DNA from 2 places in the Mesorhizobium sp. M5C.F.Ca.IN.020.29.1.1 genome. Region 2 is predicted to be linked to the other one. Evidence: predicted binding sites of a transcription regulator. Region 2 holds the regulator's gene; the other holds the start of a gene.
The links. Region 2 encodes LexA, which represses DNA repair genes until DNA is damaged. Its sites were predicted from a motif close to TGTTCNNNNTGTGTTCNG; they were not measured.
Positions count from the first base shown of each region.

Region 1: dinB (DNA polymerase IV) is a predicted target of LexA. The motif match lies at 4,090-4,107, and genes of this name have one in related genera.

Region 1 covers NZ_RZSW01000203.1:1,864-7,457, forward strand. Annotated here, with positions in the region: gene EOA85_RS17525 (PHP domain-containing protein) at 4-1,848, opposite strand; gene EOA85_RS17530 (DNA polymerase Y family protein) at 1,845-3,365, opposite strand; partial or broken gene EOA85_RS17535 (ImuA family protein) at 3,280-4,006, opposite strand; gene dinB (DNA polymerase IV) at 4,308-5,348, shown strand; gene ligD (non-homologous end-joining DNA ligase) at 5,361-5,594, opposite strand, start outside.
Region 2 covers NZ_RZSW01000414.1:355-5,648, forward strand. Annotated here, with positions in the region: partial or broken gene gltX (glutamate--tRNA ligase) at 1-955, opposite strand, end outside; gene EOA85_RS25765 (ComEC/Rec2 family competence protein) at 1,058-3,514, shown strand; gene lexA (transcriptional repressor LexA) at 3,508-4,245, opposite strand; partial or broken gene glp (gephyrin-like molybdotransferase Glp) at 4,350-5,294, opposite strand, start outside.

The sequences.
Region 1 (5,594 bases), on a different contig from region 2:
CGTTTAAGTGCCAAGCGACAGGATCGGTCCGGGCCGGACGATGGCGACCTCAACGACGAGATCGTAGAAGGTGCGCGGTTTGATGCGTGGCAGCATCGACATCTGGGCGCGGCTCTCGATCTGGAAGACCCCGATCGTGTCGGCCTTGCGGATCATGGCGTAGGTCGCCGGATCCTCGGCCGGGATCGTGGCCAGGTCGAGGGTCATTCCCTTGTGCTCGGCCAAGAGGTCGAAGCTGCGCTTCATGCAGGTGAGCATGCCGAGCGCCAGGACGTCGACCTTCATGAATTTGAGGATGTCGATATCGTCCTTGTCCCACTCGATGACCTGGCGGTCGACCATGCGGGCCGGCTCGATCGGCACTAGGTCATCGAGCCGGTCATTGGTGAGAACGAAGCCGCCTGGATGCTGCGACAGGTGCCGGGGCGTGCCCTCGAGCTGCTGCGCCAGCTCAAGCGTCAGCCGCAGCCTGCGATCGGCCATGTTGAAATTGAGCTCTCGAGCGCGCGTCTCGTCGATGCCTTCGCCGTGGCCCCAGACCTGGGACGAGAGCAACTTGGTGACGTCCTCGGGGAGGCCGAGGGCCTTGCCGATATCGCGGACAGCGCCCTTGGTGTGATAGCGCACGACTGTCGAGCAAAGCGCGCTGTGATCGCGGCCATAGGTCTCATAGACCCACTGCATGACGATTTCGCGCCGCTCATGCTCGAAGTCGACATCGATATCCGGGGGTTCCTTGCGCTCCTGCGAGACGAAGCGCTCGAAGAGGAGATTGTTGCGCTCGGGATCGATGCTGGTGATGCCCAGCACATAGCAGACGGCGGAATTGGCGGCCGAGCCTCGGCCTTGGCACAGGATGTCCTTGCTGCGCACGAACTGCACGATGGCATTCACGGTCAGGAAGTATGGCGCGTACTGCAGGATTTCGATCAGGCGCAGTTCGTGCTTGATGAGCGCCACGACCTTGTCAGGCACGCCTTCGGGATAGCGCCGCTCCGCGCCTTCCCAGGTGAGTTGTGCGAGCGCCTGCTGCGCCGTAAGCCCGGGCAGCATCTTCTCTTCGGGATACTGGTAGGCGAGTTCGTCGAGGGAGAAGCGGCACTGGCGCGCAATTTCGACTGTGCGCTCGAGCGCTTCCGGGTAGCGTGAAAACAGGCGTGCCATTTCCTCGGGGGGCTTCAGATAACGGTCGGCATGGCGCTCGCGCCGGAACCCCAGTTCGTCGATGGTGATGTTGTGGCGAATGGCGGTCACCACGTCCTGGAGGATGCGCCGGCCGGGCTCGTGGAACAGAACGTCGTTGGTCACCACGGTCGGCACCCGCATTTGTGTGGCGAGGTTGGACAGTTCATGGAGCCGGACCTGGTCATTGGGCCGACGGCGCAAGGTCAGCGCCAGATAGGCGCGATCGCTGAAGGTCTCCCGCAGTCGGCGCAGCTGCAGGGCGCAGGTGTCATCGGCGCGATCGGGAACGAGAACGGCGATCAGGCCCTCGGCATAGTCAGCCAGGTCGCTCCATTCGAGATGGCATTGCGCCTTGCCACCGCGTTTCTTGCCCAAGGTCAGCAGCCGGCACAGCCGGGAATAGGCGGCCCGGTCGGTGGGATAGACGAGCATCGACATGCCGTCGACGAGATCGACGCGGCAGCCGACGATGAGCCTGACGCCGGCGTCCTTGGCTGCCTGGTGGGCGCGGACGATGCCGGCCAGAGAGTTGCGATCGACGATGGCAAGGGCTTCAATGCCGCGCGCGGCTGCCTGCGCGAACAGGTCGTCGCAAGAGCTTGCTCCCCGAAGGAACGAGAAGTGGCTGGTTACCTGCAATTCGGCATAGTGCGGTCCGCTCATGCGAAGACCCCATGCAGGAACCATTTGTGGGAACCGGTCTCGGGATCCTCGCCGTCGCCGGCGCGGTAGATCCAGAAGCGCTCGCCGGACTCGTCTTCCACCTGGAAATAGTCGCGCACCGCGATCAGTTCGGCATCGCGGTGCCACCATTCGCCAAACACGCGTTCGGGACCATCGGCGCGGGTAACGCGACGCCGGATGCCGCGCCAACTGAACCAGACCGGCGGATGGTCGGGCAGCAGGGCCATTGTCTCGATGGGTTCGGGGTGGGTCAGCAGACGCGGCGGGCGAGGCCAGTCACCAGGCCAACTCGTCCCGTCGTCCGGCGCATTCGGCGCGATGCGGCGGACCGAGCGTTCGGGCACGTCACTCTCGACCGGGGCAAAGCGGTAGAGCCGCTGCTCGCCAATACGGTTGGCGAGCACGTCGATGAGATCGGTGATGTCGGGCTCCGGCTCCTCGACCAATGAGGAGATGATCTGCTTGGCTCCGAAAGGTTCGGCGAGCGTCGCGGCCAGGGTCATCACCTCGATGCCGAAACCGGGATCGACAGTTTCGATGCGGTCGGTCAGGAGGCGGGTCAGCCGTTTGACATCGCGCACTGGCACTGCGGTGCCAACGCGAATGGCTTCGATGCGGTTGTCGACGCGGTGAAGCAGCAGGTCCAACCGGCGGGCGCCGAGCCCCTTGGCCTCAAGCGCCTCACAGAGGGTTGCGACGAGCTTGCCGGTATAGCGGGCTATGGTCTCGGCGGCGCCGATCGGCTCGCCGAAGGCCCGGCGAACCTCGATGAGTTCGGGAGAGCGGGCGGGCTCGAAAGGTTCGCTGCGCCGCCCCATCGCCTGGTCCAGGCGACGGCCGAGTTCAGGCCCGAAGCGAAGGGTGAGAGAGGCGCGCGGAGCCGCCTCGACTTCGCCCATCCGCTCGAAGCCGAGCGTGAGCAGGCCTTCGACGATATCGTGGGGAAGCCGCAGGGCACCGATCGGAAGGGCGCGCATAATCGCCGGGGCTTGCCCCAATGGCGCGACGAAGGTCGGCCGGGCGAGGAAGCGCGCGCAGGCATGAGCGGCGCCCCACGTGTCCGCGACAGCGGCGCGCGCCTCGATACCGGAGGCCGCCATGCGCGAGACCAGTCCCTCGAGCATCGTCTCCTCCCCGCCATGCAGATGGTCGGCGCCTGTGGTGTCGATGATGAGACCATCGGGCGGATCGGCGGCAACGATCGGGGCATAGCGCAGTGACCAGAGCGCCATTCTATCGAGGGCCGCGGCATCGGCGGCTGAATCCAGGTCGAAGCTCTGCAGGTTGGGCACCAGCACCTGGGCCTTGCTCGCCGGCATGCCTATGCGCAGGCCGGCCGTGTGTGCCGCCGCATCGGCGGCCAGCACGAGCCGCCGGTTTCCCTGCCGGCCGAGCATGACGATCGGGATTTCAGCCGATGGCGCGGACCGGCCCATCGCGCGCCGAAGGCGATCGGTCGGCCAGGCCGGAAAATAGAGCGAGACGACCCTTGTCATCGCAGGCTTCCACTTCAAAATCGGCGCTTTCTCCCGCCCGCACCCGGATCAGCTCGAGCTGCCAGCGAGCGCGGCCGATACCGGAGACCGGCAAGGGACGGGAGGGGAGCGCGGTGACCCGCCAGCGGGTGACCGCGGCGGTTGGTTGTCCAAAATCGGTCGCTTCGGTTTGTCGTCGCCAACGGCGGATGGCGATGCCGATGGCGCCGGAGGCTTCGGCGGCGAGTTGCAGTCGGCGGGAGGCGGTCATCGAGAGGCGTGCCAGTTCGGCAACGACGGCGCCTAGACCGCCATGGCGAAGCCCTTCTTCGAAGCAGGCGAGCACGGAAGCTTCGTCGCCCGCCTCGACATAGACGACACGGCCCGGCAACAGCCCAGCCTGGGCGAGGGCAGGGGCGAAGAGATCCTGCCGGGTGACGCACCAGAGCACCTTCCCTTTGGCGCGCGCAGCAATCCCGGCGGCAAAGAGCGCCGCCGCGGCGCCATCGATCGCCCCGTTGCGGCCCCCGGCAACGTCGTGCAGCGCCCCGAGGCGCCAGCCCGCCTCCCGGCAAGACCTTGTCGATCCTGGGAACGCCGAAGGGAAGCGTCGCACGGTTGCGCGCCGGCCCGCCTTCGAGGCGCGCGACTCGCTCGCGAAGCGCGCGATAGCAGGGCTGGCGGCCGGCTGACCCATGAACGAAACACTCTCAAACTGTCTTCCCAATGGATTTCGGGGCTGATATGTTCCTTATTTGTTCTCTTCGGTGTCCGAGAGTCAATCGGACTCGTTGCGCCGCTCCGAGAGTTGATCCCAGACTCCCCCTGATCGAGGTGTGGTCTATCTTGATATGCCGCAGGTGATGCAGGGACGGCGAAGTGGGCGAGCGAAGCGACAGGGACCAACAAGTTGATGCGCCGCGGGAAGGCACGGCCATCCTTCGCAAGATCATCCATGTCGACATGGATGCCTTCTTCGCCTCGGTCGAACAGCGCGACAATCCCGACCTGCGCGGCAAGCCTGTGGCGGTCGGCGGCTCGGCCGCGCGCGGTGTGGTAGCCGCTGCGAGCTACGAGGCCAGAAAGTTCGGGGTCCGATCCGCCATGCCCTCGATCACGGCGAAGCGCAAATGCCCCGAGCTCATCTTCGTGCCGCCGCGCTTTGACGCCTATCGCGCCGTCTCCCAGCAGATCCACGCGATCTTTGCCGAGCACACGCCACTCATCGAACCGCTCTCGCTCGACGAGGCCTATCTCGACGTCACCGACAATCTGCAGGGCATCCCGGTCGCCACGACGATCGCGGAAATGATCCGGGCCAAGATCAAGGCCGAAACCGGGCTGACTGCTTCGGCCGGCGTCAGCTACAACAAATTCCTGGCCAAGCTCGCCTCCGGCCAGAACAAGCCCGATGGGCTGTTCGTCATCACCCCGAAGCAGGGTCCCGCCTTTGTCGAGGCCTTGCCCGTACGGAAATTTCATGGTGTTGGCCCGGCGACTGCTGACAAAATGGCTCGGCTGGGCATCGAAACCGGCGCCGACCTGCGCGCACAGAGCCTGGCGTTCCTGGAGGAGAAGTTCGGGAAGGCGGGACCGTACTATTACTGGATCGCCCGGGGCATCGACGAACGCGCAGTGCGGGCCGACCGCGAGCGCAAGTCCGTGGGGGCCGAAGACACCTTTGCGAGCGATTTGTTTGACCTCGAAAGTGCTCGCAAGGAGCTGGCGCCATTGGTCGGTAAGGTGTGGCGCTATTGCGAGGAAAGATCGATACAGGGTCGCACGGTGACATTGAAGGTGAAATTCGCCGACTTCCAGCAGATCACGCGCAGCCGCACGATCGGAGGCGTCATCGAGGGCGAAGCCGACCTAGCGACCGTCAGCGGCACCCTTCTCGATCAGGTATTTCCTGTCAGCAAGGGGATCCGCCTGCTCGGGGTGACACTTTCAAATCTAAACGGAACGCGAACCGAGGCCGATAGGCAGATGTCGCTCACGATCTAGGACTGGCTGCAGTTATCGGACTGCTTTTCGGATCCGCTCTGTCAGCGTTTGTTCGACATCGAAATAGCCCTTCCACGCGTCCGACTCCTGAGCCCGGGCGGCGGCAGTGAAAACGTCAAATGCGCTGGCACTCTTGAATGTCGGCAGCTCATCCCAAGTGACGGGTACGGCGCACGACGCACCGGACCGCGCGCGTGTCGACCACGGGCAAATTGCCGTGGCGCCCTGTCCGTTGCGCAGATAGTC
Region 2 (5,294 bases):
CGTTCATGCGGCGCATATGCACGCCGTTCAGCGCCTCGAGCTTGGCGAAGTCGAAGCGGGCGGCCCCCTTGTTGACGTCGCCGATGTCGAACCAGGCAATCATGTCGGCGATCGACATGACCTCGTCGTCGCCGTGGCTCCAGCCAAGGCGCGCCAGGTAGTTGAGCAGTGCCTCAGGCAGGTAGCCCATGGCACGATAGGCTTCGACGCCTAGGGCACCGTGCCGCTTCGACAGCTTGGCGCCGTCGGCGCCATGGATCAGCGGGATATGCGACATCGACGGCACGTCCCAGTCCATGGCTCGATAGATCACCATCTGGCGGGCGGCATTGGTCAGATGGTCGTCGCCGCGGATGATGTGGGTGATGCCCATGTCATGGTCGTCGACGACGACGGCATGCATATAGGTCGGATTGCCGTCCGAGCGCAGGATGATGAAATCGTCGAGATCCTTGTTGGGGAAGCGGACTTCGCCCTGCACGCGGTCATGCACCACCGTCTCGCCGCCGGCCGGCGCCTTGATGCGGATCGCGCCCTTGGCGCCGGCCGGCGCCTCCGACGGGTCGCGGTCGCGCCAGCGGCCGTCATAGCGAGGAGGCAGCCCCTTGGCACGCGCGCTCTCGCGCATCGCCTCCAGCTCGGCCGGCGTCGCATAGCAGTAATAGGCTTTGCCGAGCCGCACCAGCTCCTCGGCGACCGCGCGGTGGCGCGGCGCGCGCTCGAGCTGCGATACCGGCTCGCCGTCCCAGGTGAGGCCGAGCCAGGCGAGCCCATCGAGAATGGCAGCGGTTGCCGCATCGGTCGAACGCTCGCGATCGGTGTCCTCGATGCGCAGCAGCATCTTGCCGCTAGTGTGTTTCGCATACAGCCAGTTGAACAGCGCCGTGCGCGCCCCGCCAATATGCAGGAAGCCGGTGGGCGAGGGGGCAAAACGGGTGACGACCTTGTCGGACATGGGACTCTCAGGCAAGCGCAGGAAACGGATGTGGTTGCGCGGACTTTCGCGCGTCGCGCGTTCATGTAGCATAGGAGGTCAAGGGCGCAAGGGGCAGACCCGATGGCTGGACCAGGCCGGGGCGTGGACGAGAGCGAGGGCGCGATCACAAGCGTCAGCGAACGATCGCTGTTTGCCGACGTTCCTCACGCCGAGCCGCTACCCGCTTTGCTGCCTGCATCGCACCCGGCCACCCAGCCTCTTTCGCCGGAGCGCTCCGCGCCAATACCGGCTCCACAACCGGGGCCCGTCATTCGTTTCCGCCGACAGCTCAGCCATCTTTCACCATCCGGTATCCGCAACAGCGTGGCCTCGGCAGCCGGCCTGGAACTCGACCGCGGCGTCGCCTTCCTGCTGGTGCCGGTTTTTCTGGCGTGCGGGGTGATCGTCTATTTTTCGCTTACCGTCGAACCGGACTTTCCGCAGCCCATTGCCGTCGTGGTCCTCACGGCATTGTGTGCGGCTGTCACCCGCTCATGGCGCAAGACGCATCTGTGCTTCATGGCAGCGTTGCTGTGCGCACTCGGTGTTCTCGCCGCCAAGGTTGAGACCTGGCGCGCGGGAACGCAGATGCTCGGTTCGGAAATCCAGACCCAGCTCACCGGCCGTGTCGTTAGGCTCGATCAGATGGCGAACGGCCGGATCAGGCTGACCATCGACGTGATGTCGACCGCCCGGCCGACACTGCGTTATGCACCGGGACGCGTCAGGGTTTCGGCACGCAAAATTCCCGCTGAGATAACTGCAGGCTCGGTGGCAACCGGTTATGTGCGGCTTTTGCCTCCGACTGGCCCGGTTAGGCCGGACAGTTATGACTTCTCCTTTGACAGCTATTTCGCCGGTATCGGTGCCAGTGGCTTTTTCCTCGGCGATCCGAAGATCGTCGTTTCCGAGGATGTGCCGTTCGCCGCGCGCCTTTCTTCCTCGATCGAAAAGGCGCGCGAAAACATTGCCGACCATATCAGGGACAGCATTGGTGGCGCCGAGGGGGAGATTGCCGCCGCACTGATCATCGGCGTGCGTGCCGGCATTCCCGAAGAGATAAACGAATCGATGCGGCGCACCGGCATCTACCACATCATCTCGATTTCCGGCCTGCACATGGCGCTTGTCGCCGGCACGATTATGGGATTGCTGCGCGGCGCCTTTGCGCTGTTTCCCGATTTTTCGTCACGCCGGCCGGTCAAGAAATATGCGGCTGCTGCCGCACTCCTTTCCATCGCTGCCTATCTCATTTTTTCCGGTATCGTGGTCGCGGCTGAACGCAGCTTCATCATGCTGGCGGTAATGCTTGTCGCCGTGCTGTTCGACCGAGCGGCACTTACCATGCGCAATCTGACGATTTCTGCCATCGCCGTCATCGTCGTGTCGCCGCACGAGGTGGTCGGCCCAAGCTTCCAGATGTCCTTCGCCGCGACTGCTGCTCTCGTGGGCGCCTATGCCGGCTGGTCCGACTATCGTGCCGACAGGGCCACGGCGCCGCCACAGCGACGGTCGCCGGTCGCTTTCGTCACGCGAAAACTCGCCGCTGGGACAGGTACCATCGCAATGACCTCCATCATTGCCGGCAGCGCCACCGCGCTCTTCGCCATCTGGCACTTCCAGCGCGTATCGCCGCTTAGCCTGTTCGCCAATCTGGCGGTCATGCCAATCGTCACGGTCGTCATGTTCCTGGCCGTCCTCAGCGCTCTGGCAATGCCTTTCGGCTTCGACGGACCTTTCCTCTACATGATGGGCAAGGGACTGACGGCCATGATCGCAATATCGGGATGGATTTCCGAGCGGTCGCCGGTCGATGCAGTCGGGCTGATCTCGTTGCAGTCGGTTCTGCTGGTGACGGTCGCCCTGGTCATCGCTACGATGGCGACGACATGGTTGCGGCTTGCGGCACTTCCCTTTGCGCTCGCCGGCCTGCTGACGATTTCCGACACGCGCGCCCCCGATGTGCTGATTTCGGAAGATGCGCATCTGGTGGCGCTGCCGATCGGCGGCGGCGAACTTGCCGTCAACCGGGTGCGTTCGAACGAATTCACCACCGACAACTGGAAACATGCGCTGGTTTCAGCGACCATTGTCGAGCCGGAGACATTCGAAAAAGGAGACGTGCGGTTCGACATCGCCGACCCGGCCGACCTGCCGCCTGGAGCGCCCTTCTACTGCACTGCCGGCCTGTGCCTCGCCCGGCACCCGTCCGGCGCGATCATCGCACTCGCCGACGACCGCAAAACCGCACGGCCAGCCTGTGCCTTTGCCGATTTGATCGTCATCGACGATGCCACAGCCTATTATAATCCCTGCCGCAATCCGCTGGTTCTCGTCGTCACCAAACGGCAGCTCGCTCGCGTGGGCAGTGCCGCCGTCTTCTTCGATCCGCTATCAGCGACGACGCGCGCAGAAATCCGTTTTGCCGTCAGACAGCCATATAGGCCCTGGCACGAGCAGCGGAGATTTTCGCGCGAGGCGAGGGGCTTGCCGCCATACCGCAGGGCCGAGAAACCCAAGAAGCCTGCCGCTCAGTAACGCCGGATCAGTCCGACGAGCTTGCCTTGCACCTTGACCCGGTCCGGCCCGAAGATGCGCGTCTCATAGGCCGGATTGGCGGCTTCCAGTGCAATCGAGGCGCCCTTGCGGCGGAACCGCTTCAGCGTCGCTTCCTCCTCGTCGACCAACGCAACGATGATCTCGCCAGGCTGGGCGGTGTCGGCGTTGCGGATGATGACCGTGTCGCCGTCGAAAATGCCGGCCTCAATCATCGAATCACCCTTGACCTCCAGCGCGTAGTGCGTGCCGCCGGTGATCATGTCCGGTGGTACCGAGATCGAATGCGTCTGGTGCTGGATGGCGTCGATCGGCACACCGGCAGCGATGCGGCCCATCACCGGTATGGAGATGGTGGCAACGACGTCGTCGTCATTGCCGGCCGCGGGCAGGCGCGAAGGCGCCGGTTTGATCTGTCGTCCGAGGCTGCCCTGCCCAAGGCTGCCCTGAATGACGCTTGGCGAGAATTTGCGCGCCGCATTGAGGCCGGGCGCGATCGAATCGGGCAGGCGCAGCACCTCCAGCGCGCGGGCCCGGTTGGGCAGGCGGCGAATAAAACCGCGCTCCTCCAGCGCCGTGATCAGCCGATGGATCCCCGACTTCGAGGCGAGGTCGAGCGCTTCCTTCATCTCGTCGAACGAGGGCGGAATGCCGCTTTCCTTCAGCCGCTCGTGGATGAACATCAGCAGTTCATGTTGTTTGCGTGTCAGCATCGTGACCCCCAACAGAATCAGAAAAACAAACCCAGAACAAACACTATCTGTTCCAGTTGTGTTCCGCAACCGTTTAAAGTTTAATGAATGTGTTGACGTTTTGTTCAGCGTAGCATCAGTACGCTGCACGCGGCGCCCGTCGCGGCTGGGGGAGCGAATGGCTCGCGCACGATCAGCCCGTTGGCGTCGGCCAGCATTTTGAGCATCGAGGAATCCTGGACGCCGAACGGGGTCGCCAGTGGCGTGCCGGCTTCTTCCTTCACCACCGCGCGTACATAATCCTGCCTGAGATCGTTGGCCGGCATGGCGGCGCCGAGCCGCGCCTGACGAATGTCCTGCCGGAAGGCGCGGCCGCCGAGCCGCGCAAGCAGCGGCTTCAGAAAGAGCTGCGTGCAGACCAGGCTCGCCACCGGATTGCCAGGCAGGCCGATGCAGCGGATGTCGCCCAGCCGCCCGAACATCAACGGCTTGCCGGGCCGCATGGCGATTTTCCAGAAATCGAGCGTCATGCCTTCACCGGTCAGCACGTCATGGACCAGGTCATGGTCGCCGACCGAGGCGCCGCCCAGCGTGACAATGACATCGGCGCCTGCGTCGACCGCTTGTTTCACCAGCGTGGCGATCGCCTCCTTGCGGTCGGGGGCGATGCCGAGATCGAGCGCGCTGGCGCCGACCGAGCGGGCCGCGGCGGCGACGCCATAGGCATTGGACGAGATGATCTGGTCGGGGCCAAGGTCGCTGCCCGGCGGCAGCAATTCGTCGCCGGTGGCGATGATGGCGATCAGCGGCCGTTTCACCACGCTGACCTGCGGGTGGTTGGCCGATGCCGCCAGCGACAATGCCGCCGGATCAAGCGGGCGGCCTCTCTCCAGCAGGACGTCGCCCTTCGAGAAATCGAGCCCGAGGCGGCGGATGTTGCGGCCTTCAACCGTCGACGCGGTCACTTCGACGCTGCCGCCGCCGAGATCCCTGGCATTCTCCTGGATAACGATGGTGTCGGCGCCTGCAGGAAGCGGCGCGCCGGTGAAGATGCGCACGGCCTGCGCCGG